3 regions of the Rhizobium sp. BR 317 genome follow, and region 1 is predicted to be linked to each of the others. Evidence: predicted binding sites of a transcription regulator. Region 1 holds the regulator's gene; each other region holds the start of a gene.

The links. Region 1 encodes PhoB, which activates phosphate uptake and scavenging genes when phosphate is short. Its sites were predicted from a motif close to TGTCATNNANCTGTCAT; they were not measured.
Region 2: pstS (phosphate ABC transporter substrate-binding protein PstS) is a predicted target of PhoB. The motif match lies at 2,799-2,815, and genes of this name have one in related genera.
Region 3: QD357_RS24395 (Orn/Lys/Arg decarboxylase N-terminal domain-containing protein) is a predicted target of PhoB. The motif match lies at 3,754-3,770, and genes of this name have one in related genera.

What each region holds. Positions count from the first base shown of each region.
Region 1 is NZ_JARWLB010000007.1:126,564-132,103, forward strand. Features, by position in the region: gene QD357_RS13345 (aspartate aminotransferase family protein) at 1-229, opposite strand, end outside; gene QD357_RS13350 (GcrA family cell cycle regulator) at 655-1,179, shown strand; gene phoB (phosphate regulon transcriptional regulator PhoB) at 1,268-1,951, opposite strand; gene phoU (phosphate signaling complex protein PhoU) at 1,984-2,697, opposite strand; gene pstB (phosphate ABC transporter ATP-binding protein PstB) at 2,750-3,565, opposite strand; gene pstA (phosphate ABC transporter permease PstA) at 3,580-4,914, opposite strand; gene pstC (phosphate ABC transporter permease subunit PstC) at 4,911-5,540, opposite strand, start outside.
Region 2 is NZ_JARWLB010000010.1:235,763-241,302, reverse strand. Features, by position in the region: gene pstA (phosphate ABC transporter permease PstA) at 1-583, opposite strand, end outside; gene pstC (phosphate ABC transporter permease subunit PstC) at 594-1,565, opposite strand; gene pstS (phosphate ABC transporter substrate-binding protein PstS) at 1,642-2,613, opposite strand; gene QD357_RS18090 (cupin domain-containing protein) at 2,948-3,292, opposite strand; gene QD357_RS18085 (O-acetylhomoserine aminocarboxypropyltransferase) at 3,327-4,610, opposite strand; gene QD357_RS18080 (CoA-binding protein) at 4,772-5,200, opposite strand; gene QD357_RS18075 (hypothetical protein) at 5,312-5,540, shown strand, end outside.
Region 3 is NZ_JARWLB010000018.1:94,042-99,581, forward strand. Features, by position in the region: gene QD357_RS24360 (arylsulfatase) at 1-1,067, shown strand, start outside; gene QD357_RS24365 (hypothetical protein) at 1,386-1,592, shown strand; gene QD357_RS24370 (hypothetical protein) at 1,673-1,960, opposite strand; partial or broken gene QD357_RS24375 (antibiotic biosynthesis monooxygenase family protein) at 2,151-2,513, opposite strand; gene QD357_RS24380 (MarR family winged helix-turn-helix transcriptional regulator) at 2,611-3,087, shown strand; gene QD357_RS24385 (cytochrome b) at 3,068-3,376, shown strand; gene QD357_RS24390 (cytochrome b) at 3,298-3,600, shown strand; gene QD357_RS24395 (Orn/Lys/Arg decarboxylase N-terminal domain-containing protein) at 3,815-5,540, shown strand, end outside.

The DNA of each region.
Region 1 (5,540 bases):
CCTGGCCCGGCACCTCATAGAGGTTGGACAGGTGCCAGACCTTGTCAGCCTGCGACTTCAACTCTGCAACCAGATGGGGATGAGCGTGGCCAAGCGAATTCACCGCAACGCCGGCGGCAAAATCGAGGTAGCGCTCGCCGGTCTCCGTGATCAGCCACACGCCCTCGCCTCGCTCGAACCGCAGCGGAGCACGCATGTAGGTGTCATAAAGCGGCGCGGTTTCAGCCATGGCGCATTCTCCTCGATCACAACCTTTAGGGCCTGTCGTTTCCTTCGTGTGAAACGGGCCCCGGAAAATCAAAAATGCCGCCTTTCGGCGGCCTGAGCACTATTGATGTTTTGCACTGCGATGTCAACAAAACTGGCGATTTAGCAGGTGCGGCAGAGCGCCTCCGGAGGGAGGCCATCTCTTCGACAAGTTATATTGCATAAATGCCACTCACGTATAGCAAGTTGGGGAAAACCTCGAAATCGATTCCTCAAGAATCCCGCGACTCTTGTCACGGAGTCAGCCTCACACTAGGTTAAAAACCAATTACTAGACTGCATGCGGCGGAACTAGTCACCACAATTTTAAAGCGTTTCACGCCTCGACCCAATGCGAGGCAATGGTGAGGGATTCTGCCATCAGAAACGCGACAGCGGAGACAGGGCATGAATTGGACAGACGAACGCGTCGAGAAGCTGAAAAAGCTGTGGTCCGAAGGTTTGAGCGCCAGCCAGATCGCGGCACAGCTCGGTGGTGTCAGCCGTAATGCCGTCATCGGCAAAGTGCATCGCTTGAGCCTGCCAGGCCGAGCGAAGGCCGGTGGCGCAGCAACCGCAGCTCGAGCGCCGAAGCGCAATACCTCGGCCCCACGGGCGCCGAATTACGCCTCGCGCGTTGCAACCCGCACGGTTACCCGCCAGCAGGGTGCGACGATGCTCAAGGAAGAGGTCGAGATCGATACGGTCCACGAGATCGAATATCGCCCGGCCACCAATGTGGTCGTTCCGATCTCGCGCCGCCTCGGCCTGACGGAACTCACCGAACGCACCTGCAAGTGGCCGGTCGGCGACCCGCTGAAGGATGATTTTCACTTCTGCGGCAACGACAGCCCGGACTCCTCGCCCTACTGCACCTACCACCAGCGGCTGGCTTACCAGCCCGTGCATGAGCGGCGCCGGGCGGCACACTGAGCCATATCAACCATATGAAAAACGGGCCGAAAGGCCCGTTTTCTGTTTCCGCCGCCATGTTGGAGGACGGCCCGCCGGGTTTCCCCGATCAGGCCTCCATAGAATAACCCGCGCCGCGAACGGTGCGGATGACATCCTGCATATTGGAGAAATTCAGCGCTTTGCGCAGACGGCCGACATGCACGTCGACGGTGCGTTCGTCGACATAGATATCGTGCCCCCACACGCCGTCGAGCAACTGAGAGCGCGAGAAGACACGGCCGGGCGATGACATCAGGAATTCCAGCAGGCGGAATTCCGTCGGCCCCAACCGCACTTCACGGCTCTTGCGGTGGACGCGATGGGTCTCGCGGTCCAGTTCGATATCGCCACAGCGCAGGACCGTGGACAGAACCTCCGGGCGGGCTCGGCGCAGCATTGCCTTGACGCGGGCCATCAGCTCCGGCGTCGAGAACGGCTTGACGACATAGTKGTCCGCGCCGGTGGAAAGGCCGCGCACGCGCTCGCTTTCCTCGCCGCGAGCGGTGAGCATGATGATCGGCAGGCGCTCCGTCTCCGGCCGCATACGCAGCCGACGGCAGAGCTCGATGCCGGACACGCCMGGGAGCATCCAATCGAGGATCAGAAGATCGGGGATGCGCTCCTGGAGGCGCAGCTCGGCTTCGTCGCCTCTCAGGATAGTGTCGACCTCGAAGCCTTCCGCCTCGAGATTATAGCGCAGCAGAACGCTTAGCGCTTCCTCGTCTTCTACAACAGCTACTCTCGGAACCATGCGCCTCTGGTCTCCTTCTCTTGGCGTCTACTTTATTCCGTCACTGCACCGACGGTGTTGGCGGTATCGTCCTTCGGGCGCTCGCCTTCGGGCTGGGCACCGGTCGCCATGTAATAGATCGTCTCGGCGATGTTGGTGGCATGGTCGCCGATGCGCTCGATGTTCTTGGCGCAGAAAAGAAGATGCGTGCAGGTGGTGATGTTGCGCGGATCTTCCATCATGTAGGTCAGCATCTCGCGGAAGAGCGAGGTGTACATGGCGTCGATTTCCTCATCGCGCTCGCGGATCGACACGGCCTTGTCGGGCGAACGGGTCGAGTAGACGTCGAGCACTTCCTTGAGCTGGACGAGCGCCAGTTCGGAGAGGTGTTCGATGCCGCGGGCGAGACGCCGCGGAACGCCGGTGCCCTGCACGGCGATGACGCGCTTTGCGGTGTTCTTGCCGAGATCGCCAACGCGTTCCAGATCGGAAGCGATGCGGATGGAGCCCATGATTTCACGAAGGTCGGCAGCCATCGGCTGGCGGCGGGCGATGGTGACGATCGCCTTGTCGCCGACTTCGCGCTCGGCGTGGTCGAGAATGACGTCGTCGGAGATGACCTTCTGCGCCAGAGCGGCATCGCCGTTGACCAGCGCGCGGACGCTGTCGCTGACCATCTGCTCCGCCAGGCCGCCCATTTCGGAAATGCGGCGCGTCAGGAACTTCAGGTCCTCGTCATAAGCAGAGAGAATGTGTGTAGAGACCATTTTTCTATCCTCAAGGTGAAAGGTGCGAAGGGAACCGCGCGGGGGAGCATCATCAGCCAAAACGGCCCATGATGTAATCCTGCGTGCGGAAATCATCGGGATTGGTGAACATCTTATCGGTATCGTTCTCCTCGACCAGATGGCCGAGATGAAACATTGCGGTACGCTGCGAAACGCGGGCTGCTTGCTGCATGGAATGCGTCACGATGACGATCGTGAAGTTTTCCCGAAGCTCATGAATGAGTTCCTCGACTTTGGCGGTGGCAATCGGATCGAGCGCCGAACACGGCTCGTCCATGAGAATGACCTCCGGACTGACAGCGACGGCACGGGCGATGCAAAGGCGCTGCTGCTGGCCGCCGGAGAGGCTGGTCCCTGCCTCAAAAAGCCGGTCCTTCACCTCGCCCCACAGCCCGGCCTTCTGAAGGCTGGTTTCGACGATATGGTCGAGATCGGTCTTGGACCGATGCAGGCCATGGATACGCGGGCCATAGGCGACATTCTCGTATATCGACTTCGGGAACGGATTGGGCTTCTGGAACACCATTCCGACGCGGGCGCGCAGCTCAACAACGTCGATGCTGTTGTCGTATATATCCTGATCGTCGAGCGTGATCTTGCCGGTGACGCGGCAGGTGTCGATCGTATCGTTCATGCGATTGAGGCAACGCAGGAAAGTGGACTTGCCGCAGCCGGAAGGACCGATCAGCGCGGTGACCGTGTTGGCGCGGATGTTCAGGTCGACATCGAACAGCGCACGCTTGTCGCCGTAATAGACCGAGACAGCCTGGCCGATCATCTTATAGGGGATCGTCATCATCTTCCTGGCCAGTGCTTTTTCGCTCGCGGCTTCCGTCATCATGTTCATTCCATCGCCTCCTGTCACCAGCGCCGCTCAAAGCGACGGCGCAGCAGGATGGCGCCGATGTTCATCGCAACGAGGAAGAAGAGCAGGACGATGATGGCCCCGGAGGTTCTTTCTACAAAAGCGCGCTCGGCTTCGCTCGCCCACATGTAGATTTGCACCGGCAAGGCCGTCGAAGGATCGAGCMGCCCCGCCGGATAATTGGCGACGAAGGCGACCATGCCGATCAGCAGCAACGGCGCGGTTTCGCCGAGCGCATGCGCCAGACCGAGGATCGTGCCCGTCAAGATACCGGGCATGGCGAGCGGCAGGACATGGTGGAACACCACCTGCATGCGCGAAGCGCCTAGGCCGAGGGCAGCGCTGCGGATCGACGGCGGCACGGCACGCAGCGCCGACCGCGTGGCGATAATGATCATCGGCAGCGTCATCAGGCTCAGCACCAGCCCGCCGACCAGCGAGGCGGAACGCGGCAGGCCCATGAAGTTGATGAAGACCGAGAGCCCMAGCAGGCCGTAGACGATCGACGGGACCGCAGCGAGATTGTTGATATTGACCTCGATCAGATCCGTCAGCCGGTTCTTCGGCGCGAACTCCTCAAGATAGATCGAGGCAGCAACGCCGACCGGCAGCGCCAGGACCAGCACGGTCAGCATGAGATAGAACGAGCCGATCAGCGCGACGCCGAGGCCCGCAGCCTCCGGGCGACTGGAATTGCCCGACAGGAACAGGCCGGAATTGAACGCTTCGTGCAGGGCGCCCGTGGCGGCGAGCTGCTTCATCCAGGCAATTTGCCGATCGGAGACCTTGCGATCCTTTTCGTCGGCCGTCAGGTCGATCTGTCCCTTGTTGGCGGAGTCGATATTGGCGCCGGCGAGGAAAGTGACCTTTACCGTCCTCCCGATGACAGACGGATCGGCCAGGACCCTCTCGCGCAAGGCAATCCGCGCGCCGTCCGATACCATTTCCGTCGCCTCGCGCACGAGCGCCCGATTGGAAGGATCGATGTCCAGCGCCTTCACCAGGGCGTCACGGATGAGAACGGGATAGTTGGCCGCGATCAGCACCTTCGGATCGCTGCCGCGCCTGCCTGAGGGATCGATGACCTTCTCGGTGAACTCGATTGGCAGGGTGATCGAGGTCTGCACAAAGGCGGTATAGCCGTGGCGTACCACTGTGGAGACCAGGATGATGAGGAAGACCAGGCCAAAGGTAACGGCGGCAAGGCCATAGGCGCGGAAACGCCGTTCAGCGGCGTAGCGTCGCCTGATGCCGATATCGCGCCGCAGCGGCGTGCCGGGTGTTAGCCCGCGCGGAACAGGCGACGGGGCGGAAGATACGACATCGCTCATTCGTATTGCTCCCTATACCGGCGCACGATGTAGAGCGCATAGACGTTCAGGCACAAGGTCAGGCCGAAGAGCGTGATGCCAAGCGCGAAGGCAACCAATGTCTGCGGCGAGGTGAATTCGAGGTCACCGGTCAACTGGTTGACGATCTTCACGGTGACCGTCGTCATCGGCTCGAAGGGGTCGAGCTGCATGCGGGCGGCAACGCCGGCAGCCAATACGACGATCATGGTCTCGCCGATCGCCCGCGACGCCGTCATCAACAGCGCGCCGACAATGCCCGGCAATGCGGCCGGCAGGAGGACGCGCTTGACCGTCTCCGACCGCGTTGCGCCAAGGCCGAGCGAACCATCGCGCAGCGAGCGCGGCACGGCCATGATGATATCGTCGGACAGCGAGGAGACGTAGGGGATGAGCATGACGCCCATGACGAAGCCGGCAGTCAGGACACTCTGCGCCTCGATGAAGCTCGTGTAACTGCCCGTCAGCAGGCCGTTGATGTCTGCGGAAATGTCGCGCAGGAATGGCCCGACGGTCACCAGGGCAAAAAAGCCATAGACGATGGTTGGAATGCCCGCGAGCACCTCAAGCATCGGTTTGGCGATGGAGCGCACGCGGGCCGAGGCATA
Region 2 (5,540 bases), on a different contig from region 1:
CGGAACGGTAGATCACCATCATCATGGACTTCCAGCGCGGCGCGCCGAGCGCGGCGGTCGCCTCACGAAGCGCATTTGGCACCAGCATTAGCATGTCCTGCGTCGTGCGATTGACGACCGGGAGAGCGATCAGCGCCAGCGCGAGGATGCCGGCGATGGCAGAGTTGCCGTGCATGGGCACGACCACGGCACCGTAGACGAACACACCGACGATGATCGAGGGTGCGGACAGCAGGATGTCATTGATGAACTTGGCAGCTTCGGCAAGCTTGGTGCCGTTGGCATATTCCACCAGATAGGTGCCGGCGAGAATGCCGATCGGCGCGGCGATCAGGATGGCGGCGCCCGTGACCAGCACAGTGCCGTAGATGGCGTTGATCAGGCCGCCGCGCGAGCCCTGAGCTGGGATCGACATTGTGAAAACGTCGAGGCTGAGCGCCGATACACCGCGATAAACCAGGGTCACAAGGATAACGCTGAGAAAGAATATGCCGAGGATGGCCGCGAGAAAGCACAGGGCCATCATCACCCGGTTCTTCCCATAACGCCTCGACACGAGGTTCTGACGAATTGCATTTTCCATCGGTTTTTCCTCAGAGCGAGTCGCCGCGGCCGATCATCCACCTCGCCAGCGCAAGCACGCAGAAGGAAAGGACGAACAGGAGCAGGCCGAGCGCAATCAGGCTCGACAATTGCAGACCGTCGGCATCGCCGAAGTTATTCGCGATCTGGGCGGAAATGGTGGTGGATGGCGAGATGATCGACGCTTGCAGACGGCTTACCGAGCCTACAACGAAGGTGACGGCCATGGTTTCGCCAAGCGCGCGGCCGAGGCCGAGCATGATGCCGCCAACGAGGCCGCGACGCGTATATGGGATCAGGATGTTACGAGCCACTTCCCATGTGGTCATGCCCATGCCGTAAGCCGATTCACGCAGCATCGGCGGCACGGTGCTGAACACGTCGCGGGCGATCGCGGTGATGAACGGCAGGATCATGACAGCCAGCACGAGGCTTGCCGTCAACAAGCCGACACCCGGCGCCGGCGGCTGGAATAGCAAGCCGATCACCGGCACCTGGCCGATCGTCATCATAAGAAAGGGCAGGACATAATTCTGCATCAGCGGCACGAGAATGAACAGACCGACGATGCCGTAGATAATGGAGGGAACGCCCGCCAGAAGCTCGATGGCCGTGCTGATCGGACGACGCAGGCTACCGGGGCAAAGTTCCGTGAGGAAGATGGCGATGCCGATGCCGAGCGGAACGGCAATCAGCATGGAGATGAACGCACTCACCAGCGTGCCGACCACGGCAGGCACAGCACCGTAGATATCGGCTGGAGCGCTCCACTTCGTGCCCCAAAGGAACGACAATCCGAAGGTCTGGAAGGTCGGCAAGGCATCGATGACAAGAACCGCAAGGATTGCCAGCAGCAGAAGCACGACAAGAGTAGCCGAGCCAAGCGTCATAAAATAGAAAATCCGATCCTGTATCCGGAATTTTCTGGTGGCGGCGGTGGTATCCACAGCCTGGAAGCCAGCCGTCTGAATCGCGTCAGCCATCGATTTCCCCTTGTCCTGTCACGAAAGGCGGACAGGGCTTATACCCTGTCCGCCGCAACTTCTCAGCCAGCACAAATTACTTCGTGCCGAAGTCCTTCTTCCAGGACTCTTCGACAACAGCGGCAACAGTTTCCGGGACCGCCAGATAGGACAGAGCGGTCGCATCCTTCTGACCGTTCTGATAGGCCCACTTGAAGAACTTCAGAGCTTCTTCGTTCTTAGCAGCATCGGCAGGCTTCTTGTAGAGCATAACCCAGGTCGAAGCTGCAATCGGCCAGCTCTTTTCGCCCGGCTGATTGGTGATGATCAGGTTGAAGTTCTTAGCATGAGCCCAATCGGCGTTGGAAGCAGCAGCCTTGAAGGTGTCGAGGCTCGGCTCGATAACCTTGCCGGCAGCATTCTTCATCTTCGCGAAACCGATGTGATTGGCGACGACGTAGGAATATTCAACGTAGGAGATCGAACCAGCGGTCTGGTTGACAGTGGTGGAAACGCCTTCGGAACCCTTGGCGCCGAAGCCGACCGGCCATTCAACTGCCGTGTTCGAACCAACCTTTTCCTTCCACTCCGGCGAAACCTTCGATAGGTAATCGGTGAAGTTGAAGGTCGTGCCCGAGCTGTCGGCACGATAAACGACGGAGATCGCCGTGGAAGGCAGCTTCAGGTCGGGGTTGAGGGCCTTGATGGCCGTGTCGTCCCACTTGGCAATCTTGCCGAGGAAGATGTCGCCCAGCGTCTTGCCGTCGAGAACGAGTTCGCCCGGCTTTACGCCTTCAACGTTATAGGAAACGACGATACCGCCGGAGATCATCGGGAACTGGGCAATGCCGTTCTTCTCGAGGTCAGCGTCGCTCATCGGCTTGTCCGAAGCGCCGAATACGATGGTCTTGTCGAGGAGCTGCTTGATGCCAGCGCCCGAACCAACCGACTGGTAGTTGACGACATTGTTCGTCGCAGCCTTGTAGCCTTCGGCCCACTTGGACAGAACCGGAGCGATGAAGCTCGAGCCGGCGCCCGTGATGTCGGCAGCCGAGGCCGAAACGGCCATAACCGCGATGAAGCCTGCAGTCAGGCAAAGCGAACGAAATTTCTGATTCAACATGATTGAACTCACTTCCTCAAGTGATGAATGAATGGCGAGCAGGAGATAGCGTGGAGCGCCCCATCGGTTCACAACCCCACCTCAATCCCCTGGCGACAGTGATGGCTCTAATCTCGCAGTGTTTCAGTTTGATGACAGTTTGGTGAAAGGCCAGTGACACAACTTACAGCAATAGGAATGGCTGATTGCGCTGGCTCTGCCGCGAATGCCTGTCTGCATCCAATGGCGCCGACCTTTCCGGTTTGAAGCGATCGGTTTTGCGGCGGAATCCGCACGGCCTTCAGAGACGGATCACATAATCCTTTCGAGTCGTTTCAATGACTTCCCACGTCCCTTTGAAGCCGGGTCTCAGAATCATGCGATCGCCGGCGCGCAGATGAAAAGTCTCGCCGTTTTCGGCGGTCATCACCGAATAGCCCGAAAGGATATGGAAATACTCCCACTCGTCATAGACGATTTGCCATTTGCCAGGCGTCGCCTCCCATATGCCGGCATAGAGGCCGCCATCGGCTTCCTCGACACTCCAGGTCCGGAACCCTGGCGCACCGGAAAGGATGCGATCGGCGGCAGGAGCTCCGGTTTCCGGCTCGATGCCGTCGGTGTCCAATCGTAAATATGTTGTCATAAATCCTCCGTCCCTATCAGGAAACGCTCGCGTATCACACCTTCGCCAGCGCCTGCTCGAGGTCGGCGATGATGTCCTTGACGTCCTCGATACCAATCGACAGGCGGACGACATCAGGACCGGCGCCGGCGGCGATTTTCTGCTCGTCGGTGAGCTGTTTGTGCGTCGTCGAGGCGGGATGGATGACCAACGAGCGCGTGTCGCCGATATTGGCGAGATGGGAAAAGAGCTCCAGGCCCTCCACCAATCCCTTGCCTGCTTCATAGCCGCCCTTCAAACCGAAGGTGAAGACAGAACCCGCCCCCTTGGGCGAATAGCGCTGTTGCAGCGCATGGTTCGGGTCGTCCTCAAGACCGGCATAGTTCACCCAGGCCACCTTGTCCTGCTGTTTCAGCCAGCGTGCGACGGCGATCGCATTGTCGGAATGGCGCTGCATGCGCAGCGGCAGCGTCTCGATGCCCGTAAGAAGCAGGAAGGCGTTGAAAGGGGAAATGGCGGGGCCGAGATCGCGCAGGCCGAGGACGCGGCAGGCTATGGCGAAGGCGAAATTGCCGAAGGTCGCGTGCAGCACGATGCCGTTATATTCCGGCCTCGGCGTCGACAGCATCGGATAGTTACCTGAAGCAGACCAGTCGAAGGTGCCGCCATCAATGATCATGCCGCCCATGGAATTGCCGTGGCCGCCAATGAATTTGGTTAGGGAATGCACGACGATGTCGGCGCCATGTTCCAGCGGCCGGATGAGATAGGGACTGGCCATGGTATTGTCGACGATCAGCGGCAGGCCATGTCTGCGGGCAACGGCGGCGATCGCCTCGATGTCAACGAAGGTGCCGCCCGGATTGGCAAGGCTTTCAATGAAGATGCCGCGGGTACGGCTGTCGATCTGAGCTTCGAACGTCGCGGGATCGGCGGAGTCGGCCCAGCGAACGTGCCAATCGAAATTCTGGAAGGAATGACCGAACTGGTTGACCGAGCCGCCGTAGAGCCGCCTGGCAGCGACGAAATTGTCGCCGGGCTGCATGATGGTATGGAAAACGATCATCTGGGCGGCATGGCCGGAGGCGACAGCAAGGCCCGCCGTGCCGCCTTCGAGAGCGGCCACCCGCTCTTCAAGCACGGCTTGGGTCGGGTTCATGATGCGCGTGTAGATATTGCCGAACTGCTGCAGCCCGAAGAGCGCGGCGGCGTGGTCCGCATCCTGAAAGACGAAGGAAGTGGTCTGATAGATCGGCGTCGCGCGGGCGCCCGTCGTCGGGTCCGGCTGCGCGCCTGCATGGATTGCCAGCGTGTCGAAACCCGGATTATTCGTCGCCATACTCTCTTCTCCCGCCCCTGTTGTGACGGGAGGATCATAACGTCTCAGGTTTGAAAGTTAACCGCGAACTTTGCCGAGCTTTTCCACCCAAGTGAAAAACCTGCCATCTTTCAGCGATATCGCATGTCAGGTTTTTCGCAGTCGGAGGCGCTCTGCCGGCGTCAGGCGACCAGCCGCGGATATTCGATGGCCGGGCAGCGGTCCATGACGACCTTGACGCCGGCCGCTTCCGCTCTCGCCGCGGCGGCATCGTCTCGCACGCCGAGCTGGCCCCAGATGACCGGTGGCCGCGGCTCGATCATGATTGTCTCTTCGACCACCGATCGCAGATATTCCGGCGCGCGGAAGACATCGACCATGTCGACCGGCTCGGGAATATCGGCCAGATGACCAAAAACCCACTGTCCGAGGATTTCCTTGCCGGCCTGTCCGGGATTGACTGGAATAACGCGATAGCCTCGCGCCATCAGATAGGCCATGACGCCGTTGCTTGGGCGCGCGGGATTGGGCGATGCGCCAACAAGCGCGATTGTCCGCACGGATAAAAGGATATCGGCGATATAAGAATCCTCATAACGGTCATGGTTCATCACACAGCCTCCCATTGGATCAAACTTGCGTTTTGCCACAAATCCGGAAACCACGGCCGCGGCTTTCGCGTATATATAAGCATTATAACAATTTCGAGGAGGATTGCTCCGATGAAAAAATTCGTGCTGCTGAGCCTGCTGATCGCCTCCGCCGCCACACCGGCCCTGGCGATCTCGCGTTACAACTCCATGTCCTTCACCTGTGGTGAGGCCAGGGCGATCATCAACCGCGAACGGGCCGTCATCATGCGCTATCCATCCACCAGGGTACGCAACATGACGCTTTACGATCGCGTCGTCTCCGACAGCAATGCCTGCGACCCCGGCTATTATGCCTACC
Region 3 (5,540 bases), on a different contig from region 1:
ATTATCCCAAGGACGACCAGGCGTTCGTGAAGTCGAACTCCCCCCGTGGCGTCATCCACTCCTTTGCCGACGGCCGTGTGGAAGACACCGGCGCGCTGACAGCAAAGCGCATGGAGACGATCGACGACGAGACGACCGCAGCCGCGATAGATTTCATGCAGCGGCAGGTGAAGCAGGGCAAGCCGTTCTTCACTTGGATGAACACGACCCACATGCACTTCGTCACTCACGTCCGGCCCGAATACAGGGGCCAGAGCCGCATGCCAGGCAACGAATATGCCGACGCAATGATCGAGCATGACAACGACGTCGGCAAGCTTCTGAAGATCCTCGATGATCTGAATATCGCCGACAATATGATCGTGCTCGATACGACGGACAACGGGCCGAACCAGTTCTCATGGCCGGACGCGGCAACGACACCCTTCCGGAGCGAGAAGGACACCAACTGGGAAGGCGCCTTCCGGGTGCCCGCATTGATACGCTGGCCGGGGCACATCAAGGCCGGCGACGCTTCCAACGATATGGTATCCGGCCTCGACTGGTTTCCGACGCTGCTTGCTGCGGCCGGCGACGCCGACATCAAGGACCGCCTTCTCAAGGGAGCGTCGATTGGTGGCAACCAGTTCAAGATTCACCTCGATGGCTACAATCAGCTCCCCTATCTGACCGGGCAGGAACCGAAGTCAGAGCGGCATGATTTCTATTATTTCAATGATGACGGACAACTGGTGTCCTACCGTTACGACAATTGGAAGATTGTCTTCTGCGAGCAGCGCGCGCCGGGCGCCATGCAAGTGTGGGCCAATCCATTCACCTGCCTCAGAGTGCCAAAGGTGTTCAACCTTCGCATGGATCCCTTCGAACGCGCGGACGTGGTCTCCGACCAATATTACGATTGGCTGGTGAAGAACGCCTATCTCGTTCAGTACGGCATCTGGAGAGTAGCGTCGTTCCTCCAGACATTCCGGGATTACCCGCCGAGCCAGCGCCCGGCCAGCTTCAGCATCGACCAAATGATCGAGGCGCTGATGTCGTCCCTCCAGCAGACCCCAAGCGCTCAGTAAGCCAAGACCTGATGGCGCGGCCCCGGCCGCGCATCGAATTTACCGTTGCGTCCTCCCCTCGCCCATCCACATATGCATCCTATTCCCAAACATTGACGGAGGATGCCCATGAAGCTTCGCGATGGCGAGGGGCCGCGATGAGACTGCTGGCACCTTTTCTGCATGTTGAAAGCGATCTCCGGGTCATGCAGGATGAACGTCCTGGCGATTCTCCTACCCGCCCTATTGCCTCTGTTGGCCGTAGGCGCATTCTTGCTGCCGTATCCGCAACTTGCGCCGATCGTGAAAAACCTGCTGCTGCTTTGAGAGGAGGTCGACATGTTTCCCATCCTTGTCCGTCTGCCCTTGGCGGTAGCGGGTGCTATCGCCGGTTGGTTCGTCGCCGAGGGCACGCTGCGCTACAATATCGTCCAGATGGGAATCGCCTTCATCATGCTCGCCGCATTCATTACGACATGCATCTACGCGCCCACGCTGTTGCGGTGGTTGGGAATAATTCGAGACCGCCCGCGCGATGGCCCCTGACTCGCGTATTTGCGCAGCCATCGACGGCGACACGGTTCAGCCAGACCATGAACTTTCCGACTCTCGATAGGTATCGAGGCCTACTCGGCGCCGATCAAAACCAGACAGGGCGATGCGATCTTTCGGATAGGAATATTCGCATGCGCTGGATCGCGGGCGACCTTCTCAATACACATCATCAGCTCCGCCGTCTTGCCGACGTCTCGTCCGGCAGTTCTAGCAAGCATGTGCTTTGCCAAAGCCATCCGATCGTCTGCTCGACTATTTTCCCACTCGGCCAACGTCGATTGACCGGTTAGCCGAGCGGCTGAAACCGATGTTGAGATGAGAGCCAATAGCCCCGCGATGAGCAAAATGCGTCCGTTCACGCGCCCTCCTTTTTGCATGCCTAATCTCTGGGCATGCCACCGGTATGACAACGGCGCGTGCCCTTCAAGAGACATCATTGATAATGCTCATGAACTGGTTGCTTCGGCTGACCCAGCATCCATGAACGTCGGGGAGCTTGAGATGGCCAGAATTTGAACAAGGTCGCAGCGAAGTGTTCCCGCTGCTTGCTCAAGCGCCGCAGATGCCCGAAACGGCAACTTTCTGGAACAGATGCGGAGAGGCCTTCGCKGAGGACGGGTAATCCGAGAGCTTCGCCCGGAACTCCGGATGCGAATGCCGCCCGGAAGTCGGCCATCGTGTCCCAGACGGCATAGTTGAGATAGGTCGGGCTCTCGCCGACGGCCCGATGAAGCTGGGTCGAAATGAAACGGGGCTGACGTTTCATAAATTGGGCGTCGTCCCGCCACGCTTTGAGAAAGATATCCTCATCCTTGAGGTCCAGCGTGAAAATATTGACCGAGATGACGGGTGACACGTCGAAAGCGATCTGGCGATCGGGAAAGCCGGGTCCAGTGGGTGCATGTGTGACATTGCTAGCTCCATCCAATATAGTTGCATGATGTCAAGTTGGTACGATACCTACATAGTGGATTGACATCATAATGTCAATTTGCTTACATGGTGACACATGAATAAGACGGAACGAACCCCTGAGGGAATCGCACTGACCTCAATTTTCCTTGATCTGTTCAGGCTGAATAATCGTCTTCTTGCGTCAGGTGACAGGATGGTTGCCAGCCTCGGCCTCACCATTGCCCGATGGCAGGTTCTCGGTAGCATCATTGCTGCCGACCGACCGCAGCCAGTTGCATGGCTTGCGCGCGACATGGGCGCCAACCGGCAGAACGTCCAACGCATCGTCAATGATCTCGAGAAAGAGGGGCTCGTCTCGTTCCAACCCAACCCGCATCATCGGCGGGCGCAACTGGTCGTGCTGAGCAGCAAGGGCAAGCAGACATATGAAGCCGCAATGAGCCTGCAGGTACCCTGGGTCAACGAGATGTCGGACGGGCTTCGGCTCGAAGACATCGAAACGATGCACCGGGTCATGTCAGCTCTACTCGAGAAATTAGATGGACACGGAGATGTTGAAGAGCAGAGTTGACCGCTACGGCACGGTGGCGGTTTCCATTCACTGGGTGAGCGCCATTTTGATACTGGTGTTGCTAGGCACCGGTTTCCGGGCAGCGAATGTCATCGATGCGACCAGCAAAGCCGGCATCCTTCGTCTCCACATCCCGATTGCAATCGCGGTACTCCTTCTCACCCTCGTCCGCATCGCCTGGTGGTGGCGATTCGACCGGAAGCCTCTTCCATGGACGGATCGCCGCTATGGCAGGAGCGGGTCGCCCGCGCAGTCCACATTGCCTTTTACGTCATCGTCGTCGGTGTGATAGCCAGCGGCATCGGGATGATCGTGCTGAGCGGCGCCGGACCGGTGATCTTTAGCGCACAGGCCGAAGCTTTGCCGAACTTTGCCAACTATCCCCCGCGGGGACCGCATGGCTTGGGCGCACTGCTGCTTCTKGCGCTGCTKGCCATTCATATCGGAGCGGCTCTCTATCATCAGTTCGCGCGTGGCGATGGCCTCCTCCGGCGGATGTGGTATGGCGGCTGACCGGTTCGCATCGACGTTGTTTCCACGCGCGCCAGCGCACCACCCGTCGATCCCGTGAACAATCCCGGGAGTTGATCTGCACCTGGACCTGCACCATCCGACGACACAAATGGCAGAATGCCATTCTGTGGGTGTTTCGGACATTCGATATTCTGTCACATCCATGTCATGAAATGCGTCGACACCTCGTCCCAGATCAAGAGCGGGTACCCCAATGGATTATTTCAGACGTTTCAACTTTCTGTTCGCGACGCCAGCCTTCGACAACGAGGATCTGGAGGGCGCCCGCTACAATCAGATCGTCGAGGAGATCGAACGCTCCGGCTTTGAGGTGGTGCGCGCGCGCAATCTCGAAGATGCGGAGATCGCCGTCCAGACGGACGCCGCCATCGGCTGCATGCTGGTCGACTGGGGTAAGAAGGGGCTCGAGGGCAAGACGGCCTCCCTCATCAACCTGATGCGACGACGCGGCCTCGAATTCCCGATCATTCTGCTGATCCGCCGCAAGCGCTTCGAGGATGTGCCGGTAGAAGTCCTCGATTTCATCGATGGCTATGTCTTCCTTTCCGAAGAAACGCCGGCCTTCATCGCCAAGAGCCTTATCAGCCGGCTCAAGCAATATGCCGAGACGCTGAAGACGCCGTTTTTCGGCGCGCTGGTCGATTATGCCGAGGAAGGCAACCACCTCTGGACCTGCCCCGGGCACAATGGTGGTATTTTCTACAGCCGCAGCCCGATCGGCCGGGTCTTCATGGAGCATCTCGGCGAAGCGGTGTTTCGCGACGATCTCGACAATTCCGTGCTCGACCTCGGCGACCTGCTGACCCACGAAGGACCTGCACTGGCCGCACAGAAGGAAGCCGCCAAGATCTTTGGCGCCGAGAAGACCTATTTCGTCCTGAACGGCACCTCCACCTCCAACAAGGTCGCGCTCTCCGCCCTCGTCACCGACGGCGATCTCGTGCTATTCGACCGCAACAACCACAAGGCAGCGCACCACGGCGCCCTGATGATCTCCGGCGGCATTCCGGTTTATTTGCCGACCAGACGCAATCTGTACGGGCTGATCGGCCCAATGGATTTTGCGGCCATGGACGAAGAGGCACTCAGAGAGAGCATCCGCACCCATCCGCTGGTGAAAGACCCCGAGGCCCACAAGAAGCCGCGCCCGTTCCGCGTCGCGGTGGTGGAGCAATGCACCTATGACGGCACCATTCACAATGCGGAGATGATCCTAAAGCGTATCGGGCATCTCTGCGACTACATCCTCTTCGATGAGGCTTGGGCCGGCTTTATGAAATTTCATCCGCTTTATGCCGGGCGCTTTGCCATGGGCCTTGCCAACCTCGGCCCCGACGCGCCGGGTATCATCGCCACGCAATCCACGCACAAGCAGCTGGCAAGCTTCTCGCAGGCCTCGCAGATCCACATGAAGGACCGGCATATCACCGGCCAGAAACGGCGCGTGGAGCACCGGCGTTTCAACGAAAGCTTCATGCAGCACGCCTCGACCTCGCCCTTCTATCCACTGTTTGCCTCGCTCGACGTCGGCGCGCAGATGATGAAGGGACGTTCGGGCGAAGTGCTTTGGGACGACACGATCCGCCTCGGCATCGAGCTGCGCAAGAAGATCCGCGCCGTGCGCCGCGAATTCGAAGAAAAAGAGCATCGCCCGGAGCGCCGCTGGTTCTTCGAGCCGTTCGTGCCGGACCGGGTAGCGATCCCGGATGTGTCCAGCCCCGGCGCGGTGCATAACGTAGCGTGGGAGAGCGTCGCCACCGACCAGCTCGCCACCAATCCCGCCTTCTGGCACCTGACCCCCGACGCTGCATGGCACGGCTTTTCAGGGATGGAGTCGGGCTTCGCGATGACCGACCCGAACAAGCTCACCCTGCTCACCCCCGGCTTCGACCGGAAAAGCGGCAAATATACCGAGCACG